DNA from 3 places in the Algoriphagus machipongonensis genome. Region 1 is predicted to be linked to each of the others. Evidence: riboswitches for the same ligand, from Rfam matches in the RefSeq annotation. Region 1 holds a riboswitch; each other region holds the start of a gene.

Region 1 (7,608 bases):
GAACCATCCAAGTACAGGCGATTACACCCGAAATAAAGGCAGCTAAAAATCCAGCAGATAAATAGCCTATTCCTTCAGTCTCTAATGATAAACCCCCATCTAAAATATCTTTTGCAATTTTACCTAAAATCAATGGTACCACCATTAAGAAAGAAAATCTTGCGGCTTTGGATTTATCTACTCCCAAAATCACTGAAGCTGAAATTGTAGCTCCGGAGCGGGAGATTCCTGGTAAAATTGCGATTGCTTGCGCGATTCCAATTAGGAATGCCTTAAAAAATGAAACCGGCTGATCCGTGTTTTTAGCTTTGTCAGCTAGAAACAAAAGAAAGGCTGTAAGAACAAGCATGAAGCCTACAAATAACACGCTACCTCCAAACAAAGTCTCTAATTGCTCTTCAAAAACCAACCCTACGATTCCGGCTGGAATCATAGAAATAAAGATTTTTACTGCAAATTGAGTTTCCTCATTCCATTTGGCTTTAAATAAGCCATTTAAAATCTCAGCAACGTCTTTTCTAAATACCAAAACGGTACTTAAGGCAGTTGCAAAATGTACTACTACGGTAAACATTAATCCTTCGGCAGGCATTTTACTTTCTCCTAAGATGGCCTTGCCTAATTCTAAATGCCCACTTGATGAAACAGGCAAAAACTCCGTCAAACCTTGAATGACTCCAAGGATGATCGCATCAATTATTTCCATTATGAATTCTTCTCGGTCTTGGCAAAAATGGCGTAAAATTCAAAAATGAAACCAGCAAAGGTCACGATAGGGCCTAGGGTCAAACCCAAAAATCCATTGCCATGTGGAGTGCTGTCAAGTCCAATTATGATAAATCCCAATACAATCAAGCCAAAGCCTATGGCCATGAGCTGATAATTTTTTTTAGAGAAGGGGAAATGTGATCTGCTCATGTTTAGTATAATTCGTCCAAAGACATGTTTAAATATTTATTAACTGCTCTCAAAGTGCTCAATGCAGATAAAATGCCACCTACAGCTACTAAAACTCCAAAAAGGATAAATAACAACTCCTCATTATGAAGTAAAGCAAAGCCCTCGATATTGGCCTGCGTGTACTTCACCAAGCTATATAGAACTACAGATGAAATGGCTCCTGCAAGCATTCCAAATAACCAGGCCCTTGCTAAAAATGGCTTTCTGATAAAGCTTCTTGTAGCTCCAACCAATTGCATTGACCTGATCAAAAATCGTTGAGAGAATAAAGCCAACTTAATGGTATTATTGATCAGCATGATAACAGTGATAATCAGGATCAAAATAAATCCACCTAGCACCAAGCTGACTTTAAGTAAGTTCTTATTAATAGAGTCAACCAAGTCAGTCATATAAGAGACTTCGAAAACACCATCAAGTGACTGAATTTCAGCCACAATAGCATCCAATTGCTCAGAAGTCTGAAACTCTTCTGCAATAGTGATGACAAAACTATCCCTCAATGGATTATCTTCCAGAAACTTAGTAAAATCTTCACCTGTACTTTCGATAAATGTTTCAGCTGCTTCCTCATCGGAAATATATCTTAAGCCTGTCGTATCTGACTTACTCAGGATAAAAGGCCGATTGGCCAAGTCTTCCTGCAAAGCTTTGATTTCCTCATCTTCCAAGTTTTTATCTAAAAATACCTGCACTTCGATGTTTTCTCGAATCATGCTGGTAAGAGATTTTGCTTGAATCAGGATGACTCCAAACAAGCCAACAATAAAAAGGGAAAGGGTGGTACTAAAGAGAACACTTCCAAATTTGAAGTGTCCGAGTATTTTTTTCTTTCTAGGTTGGTTTGCCATAGATTTAGTTTTCTCGTCAAAAATAATCAGCCTATCCCTTATAACCAATCTAATATTAGGAAAGGATTGGAATCACTTTCTCTTTTGTGATCCCAAAAATCTGATCATCTGCCTTAGGTTTCATCATGGCTAAGCCAGTAAAAGCTCCAAAAGCAGGCAAAATCAGTTGGTTAGGACTATAAAAGAAACAGGACAATCGAATAGACTGCCTAGCTTTCCCCACAAGTCTTATGCCCGGATGAATGTGACCACATAAATTAAGTCTGTTTATTGAAATTTCTTCCAAAGGTTCATGACTTAAAATGAGATTTCCGACCTCCAAGGGCTTATCATGAATCTCAAACGTAGAATGATCATAAATCATTGTGGGTAGGATGTCATGATTTCCAAGAACTAAATGAAAATTCACCTGCTCAAATTGCCCCAAAAAAACATTTAGAACCTCCCATTGACCATTCCAATCGCTATGGAAAAGATCTCCCAAAAAATAAACAGTTTGTGGATGATACTGGTTTATTAAGAACTCAAGATTTAATAAATCTTGACTATGAATAGGTTCTGGGATTGGTATCCCTGATTTTCTAAAATGTGCGGCTTTTCCAAAATGTAAATCCGCGATAAAAATGGCTTTATGTGCTGGAGCCCAAACCGCTTTTTCTTTCAATAAATGAAGTTCGGTTTCATGGAAATTAATTTTAGAATTTGTTATATTCATTGAATAATTTTAGAAAATATAGTAATAAGGAAAAACTCATCTCAATTGATGAATTGAAATAAAATTAATATGAAATACATTCTATTTACACTCTCCTTGATTTTATGTCTTGGTTTGCCAAATATACAAGTCCAAGCTCAATCTGAAATCCTGGGTACTTGGTTAAACACGGATAAAACTGCCCAAATTAAAATAATCAATAATGAAGGAGAATATTTAGGTAAAATTACCTGGTTAGATGTTCCGGGTTTAGAAGACTCTCAAGTTTTAGATTTAGCAAATGAAGACGAAAGTTTAAGGGATAGACCTGTTATGGGGCTCACCATTTTGAAAGGTCTAACTTACGATGGTGAAAAATGGAAAGGAGGGGAAATCTATGATCCCAAATCAGGAAAAACCTATTCTTGTGAAGCGAGAGTCAATGATCCCAATAAATTAGAGTTGAAAGGTTATATAGGATTCTCTTGGATTGGTAGAACAGTAGAATGGACAAAAGTGAAATAACGGCAAGTCCTTAGGGGTATTTCCAAAAAAGTATAAAAAAAGGGAGTTTAAATGTGGTGTGAAAATCACATTTAAACTCCCTTTATAGATTGTAATCCGATGCTTAAATCACCTTAATTATTTTCTAAATAGAAGGATTGGAGAATATAAGCCAATTGCTCAAATTCAATTAAAAAAGCATCATGACCTGCGGTAGAATTGATTTCTCTAAAAGTACCACGTTTGGCATGCTGGGCTATATACTTTGATTCAGAGGAAAGGAAAAGTAAATCCTTATCCACACCTATGGCGAGGACCCTTGCTTCAATTTGCCCTATCGCTTTACCTGCTCCACCTCTTCCTCTTCCCACATCATGACTATCCATGGTTTTACTCAAAATCCAATAGGAAAGAGCATTAAACCTTTTGGTAATTTTATGTCCTTGATATCGGATATAGGATGAAGCTCTGAATCCATCCAGCTTTTCATCTAAATCTGATTGCTTCTTTTGGAAATCTTCCGGATGCCTATAGCTCAACATGGCAATTGATCTAGCTGCCTCCAAACCTTTAATCCCTGCATTTTCAGATTTTTCTCCCCAAGTCTGATCCGATTCGATTGCCATTCTTTGTGATTCATTCAAACCAATGACCCAAGGGCTGCTTTTTGCAGTAGAAGCAAGAACTACCACATTTGAAAGCTTTTCCCCAAGGATATAAGCCCACTCTAAACTGATCTGACCTCCCAAAGAACCTCCAATCAAGGTATGGATTTGATGAATGCCCAGATGATTTCTTAGATTGTCTAGACTTTTAGCTAAATCCCGAGTAGTCAATTCAGGAAAATCGTAGAAATATTTTTGACCGGTTTTTGGGTTAATACTTAATGGGTTTGTACTCCCATAGCAGGATCCCAACAAATTGGCACAAATGATAAAATGTCTGGAGGGATCAAAAAACTTATCCTCTCCAATTAATCCACTCCACCATTCTGAAACATTCGAATCTCCAGTTAGGGCATGAATAACCCAGACAACATTGGATTTATCTGCATTAAGCTCTCCATAGCTGGTATAAGAAATTTCGTACTCTGGTAAAATTTCTCCGGATTCTAGCTCTAAAGGCAGATTAGAATGAAACAGATCTTGAGACATGGTAATCGAGGCGAACTGACTCTTTAAATTCATTGATTATTTTAATTTTTCAAATGCTTGCTGTAAGTCTGCTTTGATATCTTCCACATGTTCGATACCTACAGACAAACGAAGCTGAGTAGGGGTAACTCCTGCTGCTATTTGCTCCTCATCAGAAAGTTGCTGGTGTGTCGTAGCAGAAGGCTGAATAATTAACGTTTTAGCATCACCTACATTGGCCAAATGAGATACTAATTCTAGGCTATTGATAAATTCTGAGGCTTGTTCTTTATCTCCATCTATTTCAAAACTCAAAACGCCACCAAATCCATTTTTCAGGTATTTCTTGGCCAGTTCATGATATGGAGAGGAAGTCAGTCCTGGATAATTCACTTTTTTGACTTGAGAATGACTTTCCAACCATTTGGCAATAGCCAGTGCATTGTCTACTGTTTTTTGTACTCTCAAGGATAAAGTTTCAATCCCTTGTAGCAGTAAGAAAGAATTGAAAGGGGAGATAGCAGGCCCAAAATCCCTTAATCCTTCCACACGTGCTCTAATGGCAAAGGCTACATTGGGCATTCCCAAAGGATTATTTTCTCCAAAAACTTCCCAGAAATTCAATCCATGGTATCCTTCAGATGGCTCTGAGAATTGAGGGAATTTCCCATTTCCCCAATTGAAATTACCTGCATCCACAATAATACCTCCGATGGATGTTCCATGGCCACCAATCCATTTGGTTGCTGAAGAGGTTACCAAATTAGCACCATGGGCAATAGGCTGAAATAAGAATCCTCCAGCTCCAAAAGTATTGTCCACCACCAAAGGAATATCATGCTTTTTAGCTAAGGCAGCAATGGCCTCAAAATCAGGAATATTAAACTCTGGATTACCGATAGTCTCCAAATAAATTGCCTTTGTCTTGTCATCAATCAATGCTTCAAATGCAGGAGCATCATTTCCTTTGGCAAATCTGGCTTCAATACCTATTCGCTTAAATGCCACTTTAAACTGATTATAAGTACCGCCATATAAAAAGGATGTAGATACAAAATTCTCACCTTCTGACAGAATATTGTTTAGAGCTAAAAATTGAGCTGCTTGCCCTGACGCAGTAGCTACTGCAGCCACACCACCTTCTAAGGCAGCAATCCTTTTTTCAAAGACATCTGTGGTTGGGTTCATAATTCGGGTATAAATATTACCGAATTCTTTCAGCCCAAATAAGTTCGCTCCGTGCTCAGCACTATTAAATACATAGGAAGTTGTTTGATAAATCGGAACTGCTCTTGCATTGGTCGCTGGATCAGGCTCTTGACCTGCATGTAACTGTAAAGTTTCAAAGTGTAGATTTGACATGGTTTTAGAGTTTATTGTTAAAAGATATTGGGTAGAGGATACCCGCTTTTTGAAAGAATAATTTAAAATAAGGAAGGCATAGCATTTTTGTCTTGTTCAAGAAATGAGCAAGAAACAAGTATTTATCACTTGTTGGAATATTAGCCGGGAAAGGTTGAGGTTTAAATCCTGTGTTCATGTTGCAAAGAATTTATAGTCCCAGTTAAGACCATCTCAACTGGCAGGATTTGGCACCTTGGATTTTCCAGGTTGCCAGAGGGTCATAGAGCCTGTCTCTCACCTCTTCTTTATAAATCCTTGCACTTAAAAAGTGAAGGATGACACAAATAAAAAGCCCGAAATCGGATTTTCAAAATGAAATAATGAATTCGGGCTATTTTTTTTAGAAGCTTTGATCTAACTGATCTTGATCATATCGAAAGATAGGGTTTACATTTTCAATGTCTGGCTCAATTTGTACCAGCTCGGAAACTAATCCATTATCTAACCCATAAACCCAACCATAAATAGTTGGAGCTTTTCTTGACTTCCATGCTTTTTGAATGATAGAGGTTTTAATTAAATCCTGACATTGTTCAATTACATTAAATTCTACCAGCTTATTTATTTTTCCCTTTTCGTCAGCAATTGCTTCAATATCAGATTGGTATTTATAATAGACTTCTTTGATATTCCTGAGCCACTTATTGATCAAACCTAAATTATCATGTCCTAAAGCTGCTGCAATTCCACCACATCCATAATGACCACAAACAATGATATGTTCAACCTTTAAAACTTCTACAGCATACTGAAGAACACTCAATAAATTTAGGTCTGTGTGCACCACCATATTGGCTATGTTTCGATGAACAAATATCTCTCCAGGATCTGTACCTGTTATTTGGTTTGCAGGCACTCGACTATCCGCACAGCCTATCCAAAGAAACTTGGGGCTCTGTTGCTGTGACAATTTTTTAAAAAATGAAGGGTCTAATTCATTTACTTCTTCGGACCAAGCTTTATTTTGGAGAAGCAGTTTATCGTATGGTTTCATACAGTTTCAGTTAATTTATAGTTAAATCCTTCTGTGGTAATTTTAATCTGTTTATCGGAAGAGGTGGCAATAAAGTCATTCAAGACTTCTTGAATATCATGGTCAATAAACCTTGCTTTCTCACCATTGATGATCACTTGGCTACCATTAGGTATTTTGGATAGTGCATTCATTAAAGGCGCTTTATTTAGAAAACTCACGTCTTTTTGTAGCTGAACAAGGTAGTTTCCATTCATTTCAGTAATACGAACAGATTTATGGAAGTTGGATTTGATTACAAAGAAAAGTCCAAAAGCCATTCCGATTCCGATTCCAATCAACAGATCTGTAAATAAAATCGCTATCACAGTGACGATAAAAGGAATAAACTGATCCCAACCTTTTTCATAAATGGATACAAATATGGATGGTTTAGCAAGTTTATATCCTACCACAAATAGGACTGCTGCTAGGCAACTTAAAGGGATTTTGTTTAGAATATTTGGAATGGCCAGTATCAATACCATCAGAAGTATTCCATGCAATATGGCTGAAAGTTTGGTTTTAGCACCACTGGTAATATTTGCAGAACTTCTCACAATAACTGCAGTCACAGGAAGCCCACCAATAAGTCCAGAGAAAGAATTACCAATTCCCTGAGCCACCAATTCCCGAGAAGGAGGGGTGATCCTTTTCTGCGGATCCATTTTATCTGCAGCATCTATGCACAAGAGAGTTTCTATAGATCCAATGACTGCCAAAGTAAATGCAATAACCCAGAATGAGGGGTCACCAATCATGGAAAAGTCTGGAAATGTAATCAAGGTTCCTAATTCATCTACACTGCTGACAGAAGGAATAGTTACTAGGTGTTCACCATCTAAAGCCCATTCTGCAAATGAGTTCTGATAAAATAAATTAATTAGAATACCTGAAATTACTGCCCACAAGGCTCCAGGTACAACACCAAAAATTTTATGGTTCCTTATCCGTGGCTGTTCAAAAAGAATTAAAATCCCCAATGCCACCAGTACAATAACAATAGCACCTGGGCTATTGAATTTTATCGCATACCAGATTTCAGTGAAG
Region 2 (7,608 bases), 1.1 Mb from region 1:
ATCTTTTTTGCTATGGTTAAGAGTTTTCAGGGAGTAAGAATGGCTGAGCCAAAAAAGTCTCCCGCAGCACCAATTTTGGTCAAAGATCATATGAGCACTAAGCTGGTGACCTTTCTTCCGGACGATACAATCGACATGGTTTTGGAAGTTCTCACCAAACGAAAAATTTCAGGCGCTCCTGTAGTGGATGAGTCTGGTAGCTTGGTTGGGATTATCTCAGAGGTAGATTGCTTGAAAGAAATTATCAAAGGGAAATACACTAACACTCCAAAGTTTCCGGGAAAAGTTAAGGATCACATGAGTGTAGATGTCATTACCTTGGGTCCTGAACTTTCGATTTTCGATGCTGCTCAGAAATTTTTAGAATTAAAAATAAGGCGATTTCCTGTGATAAGGGATGGTAGTTTGATCGGTCAGATAAGTTTGAGTGATATTATACGAGCTTTCCCTAAGCTGAAAGACACTACTTGGTAAAGCACTTTAGCTACTAGGATTAAAAAGCCCCTATCATTTATATGATAGGGGCTTTCTTTTACTTCGATCTGTTTAGCGCTTTTTCTACATCCTCAATAATGTCGTCTATATGCTCCAGTCCAACGGATAGTCTTACCAGGCCATCCGTAATCCCAACTCTTGCTCTTTCTTCTTCTGAAAGCTTGCTATGTGTAGTGGAAGCGGGGTGAGTGACGATGCTTCGGCTATCTCCTAGGTTTGCAGTCACAGAAATCATTTGCAACTGATCTATAAAGCGCTTTGCTCTTTCTAGGCCACCCTTTAATGTTAAGGTAATTATTCCTCCCCCAAGCTTCATTTGTTTTTTGGCTAACTCATATTGAGGGTGAGATTTTAAAAAGGGATATTTAACTTGATCTATCTCTTGGTTTCCTTCAAAATAAGTAGCGGTTTTCAAGGCGTTTTCACAATGCCTATCCATTCTTACTCCCAATGTTTCCATGCTTTTGGATAAAATCCAGGCATTAAACGGAGAAATTGCAGGCCCGGTATGGCGAGTGAAAAACTGGACCTCTTTCATCAATTCCTCGGTTCCTAAAATCAAACCTCCTAATACTCTACCTTGTCCGTCGATATATTTTGTGGCGCTATGAGTAACGATGTGTGCCCCCCATTTGGCAGGTTGCTGGAGGTAGGGGGTTGCAAAGCAATTGTCTACTACTAAGATCAAATTATGCGCTTTTGCAAAATTTCCGGCCCATTCCAAGTCAATGATTTCCAATCCAGGGTTCGATGGAGTTTCTATGAAAAGCATTTTGGTATTGGGTTGTACTAATTTTTCCCAATTATGAATATCTGAAATATCTCCATAGGTTGAGGTGATTCCCCATTTAGGAAATACTCTGGTCAACAGTTGGTGAGTGGAACCAAATAGGGATCTGGCAGCAAGCACATGGTCGCCTTGTTGAAGTAAGGAAGCGATACTACCAAACATAGCTGCCATACCTGAGGCGGTGGCAATTCCTGCTTCGGTGCCTTCTGCAGCACAGATTTTATCGATTAAGTCAGTTGAATTAGGGTTTGCATACCTTGAATAGATATTGCCTTCAATTTCATCTGCAAACGTCGCTCTGGCCTCCTCTGCTGAATCAAAGGTAAAGCTAGAGGTAAGGTAAAGTGGAGAGGAGTGTTCCTTTTGATTTGACTTGGATGGGTTGATCCGAATGGAGTTGGTTTCAAAATGCTTACTCATAGCGATTGCCTGGATTATAATTTGATACAATTAGGCTCATACAGTTTGAGAAAGTCAAACCACAGCGGTCTATTCGAACTAAAAAGGGGTGTTTTTGTAAAGCCTGTTTATAGTTCCCGCAGTGGGTAGGACTTGGCACCTTTCCCGAAATCGTGGATGGTTGCCAGAGGGTCAGTGAGCCTAATCTCTCGCCTCTTCTTTATAAATCAGTTACCTGAAGTGCCACAAAGTAAGCTGGACTTTATCTTATTTCCAAATACAAGTTGTCAATTGTTAAATTGATTCATGGTATGTTGGATGCCAATAGTGCAAAAGGCCAAAGACATGTCTATTGCTTGGTCCATGATTTCTGGCAATTGATCGAATTCTTCTTGAGTAAACTTGCCCAATACGTAATCTACTTGTCGTCCTTTTGGGAAATCATCACCTATTCCCATTCTTAATCGAGGGTAATTTTGTCCGCCAGTAAGTGCTTCTATATTTTTCAATCCATTATGACCTGCTGCGCTACCTTTGGGCTTCATTCTTAGTTTCCCAAATGGCAATGCCACCTCGTCTACGATAATGAGGATATTCTCTTTTGGAATCTGAAGTTCTTTCATCCAGTAATTCACAGCTTTACCACTCAAGTTCATGTAAGTGGTAGGTTTGATAAGGTGAATAGATCTCCCCTTAAATTTGTATTCAGTTTTAAAAGCTAGGCGGTCACTTTTCCAAGTTAAATTCTCTTTTTCAGCTAGCCTATCGACTGTTAAAAAGCCAATGTTATGACGTGTCAATTCATATTCAGGTCCGATGTTTCCTAAACCGACAAGGAGGTACTTCATAAGAGTGGAGTTTATTTGGGTAAAAATAAAAAATCCTGCCCAGTAAATGGGACAGGATTTTGTAATGTTGATTTAGGTAGGATTATGCTTCCTCGCCTTCCTCTTCTACTTTTTTGCCTCTTAGTGCTCTTGGGATACCAATGGTTACCAAAGAAACATTTGGGCTAGTTAAGATTTCAAAACCTTCTGCCTTCAATTCAGAAACTTTGAAAGACTTACCTAAGTCTAGCTTAGAAATGTCAGCTTCAATGTAATCTGGAAGATCACCTGCTAAACCTTTAACTTTTAAAGATCTTGTTTTAAATTCAAGTTTACCACCTTTAGCAAGTCCTGGAGAACTTCCAGATACTTTAACAGGAATCTCAAATTTAATAGGCTTGTCATTAGTGAAAGCCATGAAGTCAGCGTGAAGAAGAACTTCACTTACTGGGTGGAATTGAGCTTCTTTCAAAACAGCCTTTACGATTGTTCCTTCGATGTTCAATTCTACTACGTGAACTTCAGGGGTGTAAATCAAATCTCTGAACAAGATAGCCGGAGCATAGAAATGAATCTGCTCAGGAATGCCTGGTCCGTAAACTACACAGGGTACATTGCCAGAATCTCTGATTTCGTTTAGAGTGGCACTGTCGAGATTTGCTCTTTTAAACCCTATAATCTCTAGTGTTTTCATAAGATATATATTTAATAAAATTGGTTCTTAAATAAATAAAGAACTGATCGAAGTGTGTCCTGTTACAGCATGGATAGCTTTGGCGAACAAGTCAGCAACGGTCAATACTCTAATTTTTGAAGAATCTTGTTTGAGTGGAATCGTATCAGTAATAACCAATTCCTCCAAAACAGATTTTTCAATGTTATCAATGGCTTTTCCTGAAAGTACTCCATGTGTGGTAATAGCTCTGACGGAAGTGGCACCTTTGTCTGTCAGGATTTCTGCAGCTTTACAAAGCGTTCCCGCAGTGTCTACCAAATCATCTACCAATATCACATCCTTTCCTTCCACGTCCCCAATGACCTGCATAGAAGCAACTTCATTGGCTCTTTTTCTGTGCTTATCACAGACTACCATTTCTACTTCAAAATGCTTTGCATATGCCCTTGCTCTAGCCACTCCTCCTACATCCGGAGATGCAAAAATCATGTTGGGTAAACTCAGCGAATTCAAATAGGGCACAAAGATAGCTGATCCATTTAAGTGATCCAAAGGGATGTCAAAAAAACCTTGAATTTGTCCAGCATGAAGATCACAAGTCATAATTCTATCTGCACCTGCTGAAGTGATCATATTTGCGATTGCTTTAGCTGCTATAGATACCCGAGGTCTGTCTTTTCGATCTTGTCTGGCATATCCAAAGTAAGGAATCACTGCACATACTTTATAGGCACTAGCTCTTTTAGCTGCATCAATCATCAAGCAAAGCTCCAGTAGATTATCACTAGGAGGGTTTGTGCTTTGGATAATGAAGACGGTACAACCACGGATAGACTCATTAAAACTAGGTGATAATTCTCCATCACTAAACTTTGAGATGGTTAGGTCGCCTAATTTTTTTCCATAGTTTTTGGCAATTTGATCTGCTAAAATATTGCTGTTTCCACCTGAAAAGATTTTGACTTCGGACATATTTGGAGGTTTAATCGGGGAAGAAATGGTATGAATAAGAAAACAAAAATAGTAAAAATTGACAGGATGGCTAAACCTAAGCTAGATCATTAGAAATATTAATTTCCAAGGATTGATTAAGATCGGTTTTTCGCCCTGTTTAATTGAATTTGTAGTGGGAGAGCTTTTTAGGGTGGGTTTTCATTGTGTTATTATCCCGATCCTGTAATATTTTATTAGAAAGACCACAATGAGGATAACATACCTCTATTTTCATAGTATTTTGAAGAGGGTAAAGTCAAACCACCAACCAAATAAATGAATATGAAAAAAAGATTTACATTCTTAATGCTATTGATGAGCATTGGGTCTTTTGCCCTTTTTGCTCAGACAGTCCCCGACCCCAAGTCTCATTTTGGGTTTAATATCGGGGACGACTATAAGTTAGCCAACTACACTCAAACGGAGGCTTATTTTAAAAAAGTTGCTGATGCCAGCGATAGGGTGCGATTGGTGGAAATTGGCAAAACAGAATATGGAAGATCGCAACCAATGATGATTGTGACCGCACCAGAAAATTTTGAAAAATTAGATCTGTACAAAGAGATTTCACAGAAATTAGCCCATGCTGAAATCAGTAAAGAAGAAGCTGAGAAGCTTTCCGTAGAGGGTAAACCGGTTGTTTGGATAGATGGTGGTTTACATGCCAATGAAGTGGTAGGTCCTCATCAGTTAATCGAAACTTTGTATCAATTGGCTTCTAGGTCAGATGAGGAAACTTTGGAAATCCTTGACAAGGTTATTATACTTTTGGTTCATGCAAATCCTGATGGGATGGAGATCATGTCCAACTGGTACATGAGGAAAGATAATCCAGAAGAAAGAGATCAAAATATCCCTATACTCTACCAAAAGTATGTTGGCCATGATAATAATCGTGACTTCTACATGAATAATATGAGTGAGGCAGCAAACATGTCTCTCCAGCAATATGTGGAATGGATGCCACAGATTATTTATAACCATCACCAGTCAGGGCCTGCAGGAACGGTAGTAGCAGGACCTCCATATAGGGATCCTTTTAATCACGTTTTTGACCCATTGATTATCACTAGTCTTGATGGAGTCGGTGCTGCGATGATCAACAGGTTGACGAGAGAGGATAAGCCTGGATATACCAGGTTGGATGGCTCTGTCTTTTCTACTTGGTGGAATGGTGGGTTAAGAACTACTCCTTACTACCATAATATGATTGGAATTCTGACCGAAATCATCGGCAACCCTACTCCGGCTACCGTGCCATTAGTTCCAGATAGGTTAATTCCAAATAACGGAACTCCTTTTCCAGTAACTCCACAGGACTGGCATTTTAGAAGGTCTATTGATTATTCTGTCTCTTTGAATTATTCCATTTTGAATCATGCAGTCAGGCATGGTGATGAGCTTTTGTATAATATCTGGCTGATGGGAAAAAATGCAATCGAGAAAGGTAGTAAGGACACATGGACCATGTATCCAAAGTATGCCAAAGCTGTGGAAGATGCATTTAATGAATCTCAGAAGAAGAAATCCGAGGATGATGAAGATGCAGTGTATTACGGCTATCGATCTGGAATACCTAAGCAGTTTTATGATTCAGTTTACCAAGATCCGGCAAGAAGAGACCCTAGAGGCTATATTCTTTCTGCAGATCAGGCAGATTTCCCTACAGCTATTAAGTTTTTGAATGCCTTGATTAAATCTGGTATTCTTGTTCATAAAGCAACAGCAGATTTTTCAGTAAATGGTAAATCATACCCAGCAGGTTCCTATGTAGTAAAGACTGATCAGGCGTTTAGGCCGCATGTCATTGATATGTTTGAGCCACAGGATCACCCAAATGATTTTCTTTATCCAGGAGGACCTCCAATTAGACCTTATGATGCTGCTGGTTGGACATTGGCTTATCAAATGGGGTCACAGATTGATCGTGTATATGAAGGCTTTGAAGGCCCTTTTGAAAGAATGCCTTACGGAGAATTGTTAAAGCCTGAGCCGAAAGACCTGGTGTCTGGGTCTGGCTTTCTTTTGGACGCAAGAGGTAATAATAGTTTTATGGCGGTGAATGATCTTTTGCAGGCAAAAGTGAAAGTTTATAGAACCTCAGAAGAAATTGACGGAATGCCTGCCGGATCCTTTTATGTAGGAGGGGCTGGGAAAAAAGTTCTTGAAAAAGCAGCCAGTGAATATGGAGTATATCCTGTTTCGACTAGGGGAGTTCCTTCTGGGGCGAAAGAGATTGAAGCTGCAAGAATAGGTTTGTTTGACTATTATGGTGGATCTATGCCTTCAGGTTGGGTGAGATGGATGATGGAACAATTCCATTTTCCTTATGAGCTTGTTTTTCCTAAGGAAATTGATGCAGGTGATCTGAATGATAAATATGATGTTTTGGTATTTATCGGGCCAGGAATCCCTGGAGAAGGCGGAAGGTCTTACTCTAGAAGACAGCCAGATGCCGAAGAGATTCCAGAAGAATATAAACACATGCTTGGAGGTATTTCTGTTAACAAGTCCATTCCTCAGCTTAAGGAGTTTATCGAAAATGGAGGAAATGTAATCACAGTAGGTTCTGCTACGGATTTGGCCTATCACCTTGATTTACCTGTAGAAGATGCTTTGGTGGAAATGGGCCCTGATGGCAAACCACATAGTTTGAGTGGAGAGAAATACTATGTTCCGGGATCTGTTTTGGAAATGCATGTGGACAATTCAGTTCCTATGAATTATGGAATGGGAGAGAAGGCTTATATCATGTTTAATAGAAGCCCAGTCTTTAAATTGACTCCAGCTGCAGCTACAATGGGTGTGAAACCAATCGCCTGGTTCGGTGAAGAGGAGCCGCTGAAAAGTGGATGGGCTTGGGGCCAGTCTTATTTGAAGAATGGTGTCACCGCATTTGAAGCGCAAATAGGGTCAGGAAAATTATACGCATTTGGACCGGAGATTACGTTTAGAGCACAGTCTCACGGAACATTCAAAATGTTATTTAACGGGCTTTACAAATAATTAAATTAGAATAGGTGAAAAAGGTTCTTTCTTCTTGAAAGGACCTTTTTTTTATATCTATTCTTCTTGTCTGATAATAAGATGCAACTTATTGATACTTGATCCAGTATAGGTGTATAAATAAACTTCCATGGATTCCTACCAACATTACGTACGGGCTGAACTTAGTCTCTGGCTTTTTAAAATGAAAAAGAAGGCCGGAATCATGGGGAAAATGACTCATGGTGTTCAGGGTAAAATCAATAGTTGGATACCTGAAAAAATCCATAAAGCCATAACAGTTGCCATAGAGAATATGGTGAAGTTGGTGATATCTGGCTCAACATTAATAAGACCCAAGTCTGGCAAGGGATTGGAGTTGAAAGAACGAGAGGATAAAATCAGAAATAGAATTAAATGGTATAGAAATACCGCATCTGCTG
Region 3 (7,608 bases), 530 kb from region 1:
GTAATTGAAGAACGATATGATAGCTTAGATTCCCATGCAGAGAAGGTTTATGAAGACCTGAATGTAGATGATCAAGAAATAGAAACCATAGAGGATCGTTATGAGAAGATCGTAGAAAATGGTAAAAATGAACAACAAGTATTCGAAGAAAAAGCGGATATGCACATGAAAAACGTGGAAACGTGGTGGAATAAAACCAGTGAAAACATTGAAACTGGTACAAAAAACACCATAGAAGACGTGGAAGATGCTACCCAAGAAAGTTTGACTTGGCTAGAGAAAAACTTTGAAAAACTAAGTAAGGAATCTCAGGAGAAATATGATGAGATCCGAAAATCTTTAGAGAAGGATTAATCACCAAATTCACCTCTAAAAAAGAACCCCGCCAAAATTTGGTGGGGTTTTGATTTTTAAGACTAAATGTTTTTAAAAAACCTCTTTTGCAATTTTATATGTAGTGCCTGCTTTACTCATCGTATAGAAATGTAATGAAGGAACCTTTGCTTTTATTAATTCGCGACATTGATCGATCGCCCATTCAATCCCCACTTCCCTAACTTCTGCATTTGTTTTACACTTTTCCAACTCATCCATTAATGGATCTGGTAAGTCCAAAAAGAAGGTTCGAGGTAACATGGTAATTTGGCCCATCGTAGTAATAGGTTTGATACCGGGAATAATTGGAACAGTGATTCCTGCAGCTCGAACTTCATCGACAAACTCAAAATACTTTTGGTTGTCAAAAAACATCTGAGTTACCACATATTCCGCACCCTTATCTACTTTTTCCTTCAATTTCCTTAAATCAAATTTCATCGAAGGAGCCTCAAAATGCTTCTCAGGATATCCTGCTACCCCCACACAAAAATCCGTTTGAAAACCGGTTTCTGTTTCCTCATGAAGGTACTTGCCATGATTCATGTCCACTATTTGCTCTACTAATTCGCTAGCAAAATGATGTCCATCGGGTTCAGGAATAAATTTCCCTTCCGTTTTAGGAGCATCCCCACGAAGCGCAAGAACATTTTCCACCCCAATGAAATTGAGGTCAATCAATGCATTCTCTGTTTCCTCCTTGTTGAAGCCACCACAAAGTAAATGAGGAACAGCATCTACCTGAAACCTGTTCATCATAGCGGCACAAATCCCTACTGTACCAGGACGTTTTTTTGTCCTTATCTTCTCCAATAATCCATTGGGATGCTTCTTATAAATATACTCCTCCCTGTGATAGGTAACATCTACAAAAGGAGGTTGAAACTCCATCAATGGAGAGATTCCTTCTAGTAACTCTTTTAAGCTTTGTCCTTTGAGAGGAGGTAAAATTTCAAATGAAAAAAGCGTTTTATCCGCATTTTCCAGGTGCTGGGTTATTTTCATATAGGTTGAGATGCTAATTTTTTATGTGGTTGGTAAGCTAAGTTAGGTGAAAGTAAGCGCTCTGCGTCAGCCAGAGAAATTCCTTTTCTTTCGGCATAGCTTGCCACCTGATCTTCAGCTATTTTCCCTAAACCAAAATATTTACTTTCCGGATTGGCAAAAAAGAATCCTGAAACAGAGGATGTCGGGTACATCGCATAACTTGTGGTTAAGGTGATTCCTGAGTTTTTCTCCATATCAAGCAAACGGGAAATGGTTTCTTTTTCAGAATGCTCAGGACAAGCCGGATACCCTGGCGCTGGCCTGATTCCTACATATTCCTCTCTAATCAATGAATCATTAGCAAGAGATTCTTCTGAACTATAGCCCCAATACTCTTTCCTTACCAATTCATGAACATATTCTGCCGCAGCTTCTGCCAATCTATCTGCCAGTGCCTTAAACAAAATATCGTTATAGTCGTCACCTTCTTTTTGGAATTCTGCCAGCTTTGACTCCATTCCAATTCCTGAAGTCACAGCAAAGCAACCCAAATAATCCTTTTTGTTAGGATGAAGGTAATCTACCAAAGATCGATTTGGTACCCCTTTGCCCTTTTTACCCTGCTGGCGCAAAAAGTGAAATTTGCCGATTTCATTCGCATTTTCATCAAGCACTATTGCGTCATCTTCGGTCCTTTGAACAGGGTAGATACCAAATACTGCATTCGCTAAAAGCCATTTTTCCTCAATCAGTTGATCAAGCATTTTATTCGCATCATCAAATAGCTTTTTAGCTTCAACTCCTACAATTGGATCATCAAAGATCTTAGGGTATTTACCACTTAGCATCCAAGTGCTAAAGAATGGTGTCCAATCAATATATTTTCGAAGAATATGTAAGTCTAGATCTTTTAGTACAGTCGTTCCTGTAGTATTAGGTACAACTGGGTCTACCACGTCCCAATCGATCGCAACAGGATTGGCTTTCGCCTCCTGATAAGTCACCAATTGCTTGGCCGATTGTTTAGCTTCGTGATCCTCTCTCAACTTCGCATAAGTCTCTTTGATCTGAAGTCTATAAGCCTCCTTCGTTTCTTCAGAAATTGCTTCTCCTGCCACAGGAACTGACTTACTCGCATCCATCACATGCACAACTGTCCCGCTATAAACTGGGTCAATTTTCACTGCAGTGTGAATTCTTGAGGTAGTCGCCCCACCTATCAACAAAGGAATCTTCAAGCCTTGTCTCTCCATTTCTGAAGCAACATTGACCATTTCATCCAATGATGGAGTAATCAAACCACTCAAGCCAATAATATCTACTTTATTTTTAATCGCTTCATCGATAATTTTTTGAGCATCCACCATCACGCCCAAATCGATAATTTGATAGCTATTACATGCCAAAACCACTCCCACAATATTTTTCCCAATATCATGGACATCGCCTTTAACAGTCGCCATCAGAATTTTCTTTAGAGAACTTTTCTCTTGACCCTCTTCAGGCAAAGGCATAAATGGCTCAAGATAGGCCACTGCTTTTTTCATTACCCGAGCTGACTTAACTACCTGAGGCAAAAACATTTTCCCTTCTCCGAAAAGATCTCCTACTACGTTCATTCCATCCATCAAAGGACCTTCGATCACTTTTAAAGGATTACTCAACTCAAGCCTGGCTTCCTCGGTATCCTCCACAATGTAATCTAGAATCCCCTTGACTAAGGCATGTTCTATTCTTTTTGAAACAGGATCAGATCTCCATGCTTCATTGACGGCTTCTTTCTTCCCTGAAGCTTTGACAGTCTCTGCAAAGTCCAAAAGTCGCTCTGTAGCATCTTCTCTTCTATCGAAAAGAACGTCCTCCACTTTCTCCAAAAGGTCCTTAGGTATATCGTCGTAAACCTCTAGCATAGTGGGATTTACTATCCCCATATCCATTCCATGGTGTATAGCATGGTATAGGAAAGCAGCATGCATCGCTTCTCTTACAGGATTATTTCCTCTAAACGAGAAACTCACATTACTCACACCACCACTAACTTTCGCTCCAGGCAGATTTTCTTTGATCCATTGTGTTGCCAAAAAGAAGTCCAAAGCATTTTTCTTATGCTCATCCATACCTGTGGCAACAGGGAAAATATTTGGGTCAAAAATGATATCCTGAGGATTAAACTTCACCTCATCGACCAACACCCTATAACTACGCTCACAAATCTCTATTCTTCTATCATAGGTATCCGCCTGACCATCTTCATCAAAAGCCATTACTACTACAGCAGCACCAAACTTTTTAATGGTCTTTGCCTGATTGACAAACTCCTCTTTCCCATTTTTTAAGGAAATAGAATTTACAATCCCCTTGCCTTGGATACATTTAAGTCCTGCAAGGATGATCGCCCATTTCGAGCTATCGATCATGATTGGAATTCTGCTTATTTCAGGTTCTGAAGCCAGCAAATTCAAAAATTTGACCATGGCTGCTTCTCCATCCAGCATACCTTCGTCCATGCAGACATCCAATACTTGTGCTCCACCACGGACTTGATCCAATGCCACATCCAAGGCGTCGTCGTATTGCCCATTGAGGATTAACCTTGCGAATTTTTTCGACCCGGTAATATTGGTTCGCTCACCAATATTTACAAAATTGATTTCCGGTGTTACTACCAAAGGCTCCAGCCCAGATAGTTTCATGTAATGTTTGTTATCTATCACCTCAATCCAACGTTTCTTCTACTTCTAATTGATTTAATTTACGAGGGGCAAAACCTTCTGAAAGGTTTGCCAAAGCTGCTATATGTTCAGGAGTGGTGCCGCAGCATCCTCCTAAGATATTCAGCATCCCTTCTTTTAAAAAGTCCCGGACCTGACCTGCCATTTCATCTGCTCCCTGATCGTATGCCCCAAATTCATTGGGAAGCCCTGCATTCGGATAAGCACTGACATAAAAAGGTGATTTCTGTGCAAGAACTTTAAGGTATGGCCTAAGTTCTTTAGCTCCCAAAGCACAATTAAGGCCTACAGAAAGCAAAGGAACGTGAGAAATTGAAATCAAAAATGCTTCAGTGGTTTGCCCTGACAATGTACGCCCTGAGGCATCTGTTATAGTTCCTGAAACCATGATTGGAATTCCTCCTTCCCTTGGATCAAGTGGCAAATTTCTTTCCTCAAAAACATCCTGAATGGCATAAAGAGCTGCTTTTGCATTCAAGGTGTCAAAAATTGTTTCTACCAATAATATATCAGAACCACCATCTAATAACCCTCTTACTTGCTCCGAATAAGCTTCTGCCAATTGGTCAAACGTAACTGCTCTATAGCCGGGGTCATTTACATCTGGCGAGAGTGAAGCAGTTCGATTGGTCGGGCCTATTGCACCTGCAACAAATCGGGGTTTATCTGGATTATTTGCTGAGTATTCCTCTGCCACTTCTCTTGCCAGCTTTGCGGATTCAAAATTGATTGCATAGGCTAAGTGCTCCAAACCATAATCAGCTTGGGCGATAGTGGTAGCAGAGAACGTATTAGTTTCAATAATATCGGATCCTGCGTCCAAATATTCCCTATGAATGGCTTTAATAATTTCTGGCTTACTCAATGACAGCAAATCATTATTTCCTTTTAGATCCTTCGCATAATTTTTCAACTCAGGAGTTCTAAAATCTTCCTCCGTCAACTTATATCGCTGAATCATAGTACCCATGGCACCATCGAGAATCAGGATTCTTTTTTGAATTTGCTGTAGTAGGAGTTCAGTTCTGTTTTGCATAATTGATTAATATTCAAGGGCTAATCGAGCAAAACACGGAAAAAAGTACAAAGACTTATCCGCTCATCTATTCCCGAATATTCGGGATGGGAATTAGCACCTTGGTTACAGGTTGCTAAGACGTCGTCGGGCCCTTCCCTCAGTCTTTCTCGATAAGCTGACCAAAGGTACTATCATTTTCCTAATAAAACAGTCGATTACAGCAATTTTGATAGGGTTTTGGACATATTTTTAGAGATTCTCAACTTATGGCCTTACTCCCACACCTATACTGAGATAAGGTGCTGCCATGTAGCTGCTCATGCTTAAATCTCCTAATTTGTAATTCCCCAAAGGAAGTTCATATCCAAACGAGGTGTTGAATACAATATCAAACAAATTGCGTTTTCCAATAGGCAAACCATATTCAATAAAAACTTCTGGTTTGGTCATCAAACCACTGCTCTTTATGTAACTGTCAAAATTCCTTTGCTCAAATAATTCCGGAAAATCAGGCTTTTCTTTAAGTGTATTGGTATAGCGTATATTTCCAAAACCTAGTCCTACAACCCCACCTATTCCAAAATTCTTGAACTGGAAAAATTTCATTCCTATGTTACCATAAACACGAAGACTATTGAGGGATTGCTCCCTTAAAGTGTTGGCTTCACCATGCATTGCTAAATTAAATACTTCAGCCCCATAGAGTAATGAACCTGTTTCTCCAAGAATCTTCAAGCCAATATTATGTGGCTTTCCGTCTAGTTCATTAAATCCAGCATCTGCAAGCTTTTCATTCAACTTGGTAGGTGATGTAAAATGAATTCCATTTATTAAGTAAAATCCAATAGATCCATCTTTATAAAAGAAATTTCGATCCGGCAGCGTTAAGCCTGCTCCAAGTCTGATAAATGCACCACTTTGGGCATTATCAAATGAAAGGTCTTTCATATTCCATTTACCTTCAAATGGACTAAATGAGTATCCTAATTTTAATAATACTTCTAAGGCTTCTTTCCTTCCCGGAAGGTCAAAATCATAACTTAATTGGAAACCTGTCTCCGTCAAAAAGTTGCCGTAATATTGACTTCCTTTTTGAATGTTTTTCTTTCGAAGAATAAAGCCTTGAGCGGGTTCAGCTAAAAACTCATCCAAGTTACCGGATTGGTTTTCAGGGAGCATCTGAAAATTCAAAAACCCAGCTCCAATAGACATATAATGTATCAATTGAAATTTTGACTCTTCTATAAATGAATAGCCAATATTCACTAATGCCCTTGAAGTTCTATACCCTATGTTATAACCGTCAAAAACGCTTTTGCTACCTCGGTTATGATATAGCTCCATTCCGATCACAAAATCATTGTATCGAGTTTGATATCCCAGGCCGATTGTATTGTATTTATTCCTTAATCCCGACAGGCCACGATCTTTCAGCAATTGGTCAAATTGATTGAGCTTGGCACCAGATGTTCCTACCACGACATAGAAGGAAGACCTCTTTGTCACCAATTGCTGTGCAGAGACACTAAAAGACCAACCGAGAATTAGGGTGAAAAGGAAAAATCGAAAAAAACGAGGCATGAATTTACTCAGTTATTAAGGTTGTCTGCACAATAGCTTCCTTGCAGGCAAAATTAATGCTAAACCGATTATTCTAGCGAATCTTTCCTATTAAGATGTTTGATTAATTTATCGTAAAGCACTTCTGGTATGAATGGCTTGGGAACAAAATCATCAAAGCCAATTTCTTTCATCTGGTCTTTTACCTCTTGAAATGATGTGGCTGTCAGCGCCAAAATAGGGACATTTGATTTTATCGGGTCGCTATCAGCTCTGATTTTCTCGGCAACTGCAAAGCCATCTAGGACAGGCATTTGAAGATCCAAGAGAACAAGATCAAAATGCTCCTTACCAAACATTTCCAAGGCTTCTTGCCCATCTGAAGAAATGACCACTTTTCCTGTATTCCATTTTTTCAGGAATTTCTTTATCAATATTTGATTGACATAATTATCCTCAGCTACTAAAATAGTAGCCTCCTGCAATGAACTTGGAAGTCTTACTTTACTATCGACTGCCTCTTTTTATTGAACTTGGCAATTTTAAAATCAGCGTAAAACTTAAAAGTACTGCCCCCAGAAATATTTGAATTCACCTCGATATCTCCGCCATATAGGTTTACCAGCCTTTTTACAATAGCCAAGCCTAAACCTGTTCCACCATATTTCCGGGTGGTTGAAGAGGAAGCCTGTGTAAATGCTTCAAAAATTGATTCTTTTTTATCTTCAGGCACACCGATACCCGTATCAATACACTCAAAATTAACTCGACAGATTCCCTTCTCGAGAATTTCATGGGACAACTTAATCGTAACTTCTCCCTTATCTGTGAATTTTATGGCATTGGAAAGTAGGTTATTTATTATTTGGCCTAACCTTACCGAGTCCCCAAGAAGTTTTTGTGGTAAATCGGGATCTATGAGACAAGAAAGCCTTA

What was found. A riboswitch is a leader RNA that binds a small molecule or an ion and turns the genes downstream of it on or off. The one in region 1 is predicted to bind S-adenosylmethionine.
Region 2: linked by a shared signal. The riboswitch ahead of ALPR1_RS06530 (trans-sulfuration enzyme family protein) and the one ahead of ALPR1_RS11210 (O-acetylhomoserine aminocarboxypropyltransferase/cysteine synthase family protein) in region 1 are both predicted to bind S-adenosylmethionine.
Region 3: linked by a shared signal. The riboswitch ahead of ALPR1_RS13325 (homocysteine S-methyltransferase family protein) and the one ahead of ALPR1_RS11210 (O-acetylhomoserine aminocarboxypropyltransferase/cysteine synthase family protein) in region 1 are both predicted to bind S-adenosylmethionine.

The regions. Positions count from the first base shown of each region.
Region 1 covers NZ_CM001023.1:2,653,404-2,661,011, forward strand. Annotated here, with positions in the region: gene ALPR1_RS11180 (undecaprenyl-diphosphate phosphatase) at 1-706, opposite strand, end outside; gene ALPR1_RS11185 (DUF3098 domain-containing protein) at 706-918, opposite strand; gene ALPR1_RS11190 (cell division protein FtsX) at 921-1,811, opposite strand; gene pdeM (ligase-associated DNA damage response endonuclease PdeM) at 1,867-2,526, opposite strand; gene ALPR1_RS11200 (DUF2147 domain-containing protein) at 2,596-3,030, shown strand; gene ALPR1_RS11205 (homoserine O-acetyltransferase family protein) at 3,144-4,196, opposite strand; gene ALPR1_RS11210 (O-acetylhomoserine aminocarboxypropyltransferase/cysteine synthase family protein) at 4,200-5,504, opposite strand; SAM riboswitch class I at 5,692-5,800, opposite strand; gene can (carbonate dehydratase) at 5,887-6,540, opposite strand; gene ALPR1_RS11220 (SulP family inorganic anion transporter) at 6,537-7,608, opposite strand, start outside.
Region 2 covers NZ_CM001023.1:1,516,099-1,523,706, forward strand. Annotated here, with positions in the region: gene ALPR1_RS06525 (CBS domain-containing protein) at 13-474, shown strand; gene ALPR1_RS06530 (trans-sulfuration enzyme family protein) at 533-1,705, opposite strand; SAM riboswitch class I at 1,810-1,913, opposite strand; gene pth (aminoacyl-tRNA hydrolase) at 1,972-2,532, opposite strand; gene ALPR1_RS06540 (50S ribosomal protein L25/general stress protein Ctc) at 2,615-3,205, opposite strand; gene ALPR1_RS06545 (ribose-phosphate pyrophosphokinase) at 3,233-4,159, opposite strand; gene ALPR1_RS06550 (M14 family metallopeptidase) at 4,463-7,186, shown strand; gene ALPR1_RS06555 (EcsC family protein) at 7,317-7,608, shown strand, end outside.
Region 3 covers NZ_CM001023.1:3,179,903-3,187,510, forward strand. Annotated here, with positions in the region: gene ALPR1_RS13310 (hypothetical protein) at 1-354, shown strand, start outside; gene metF (methylenetetrahydrofolate reductase [NAD(P)H]) at 427-1,380, opposite strand; gene metH (methionine synthase) at 1,377-4,055, opposite strand; gene ALPR1_RS13325 (homocysteine S-methyltransferase family protein) at 4,078-5,130, opposite strand; SAM riboswitch class I at 5,191-5,289, opposite strand; gene ALPR1_RS13330 (hypothetical protein) at 5,377-6,693, opposite strand; gene ALPR1_RS20390 (response regulator) at 6,762-7,157, opposite strand; gene ALPR1_RS13335 (PAS domain S-box protein) at 7,172-7,608, opposite strand, start outside.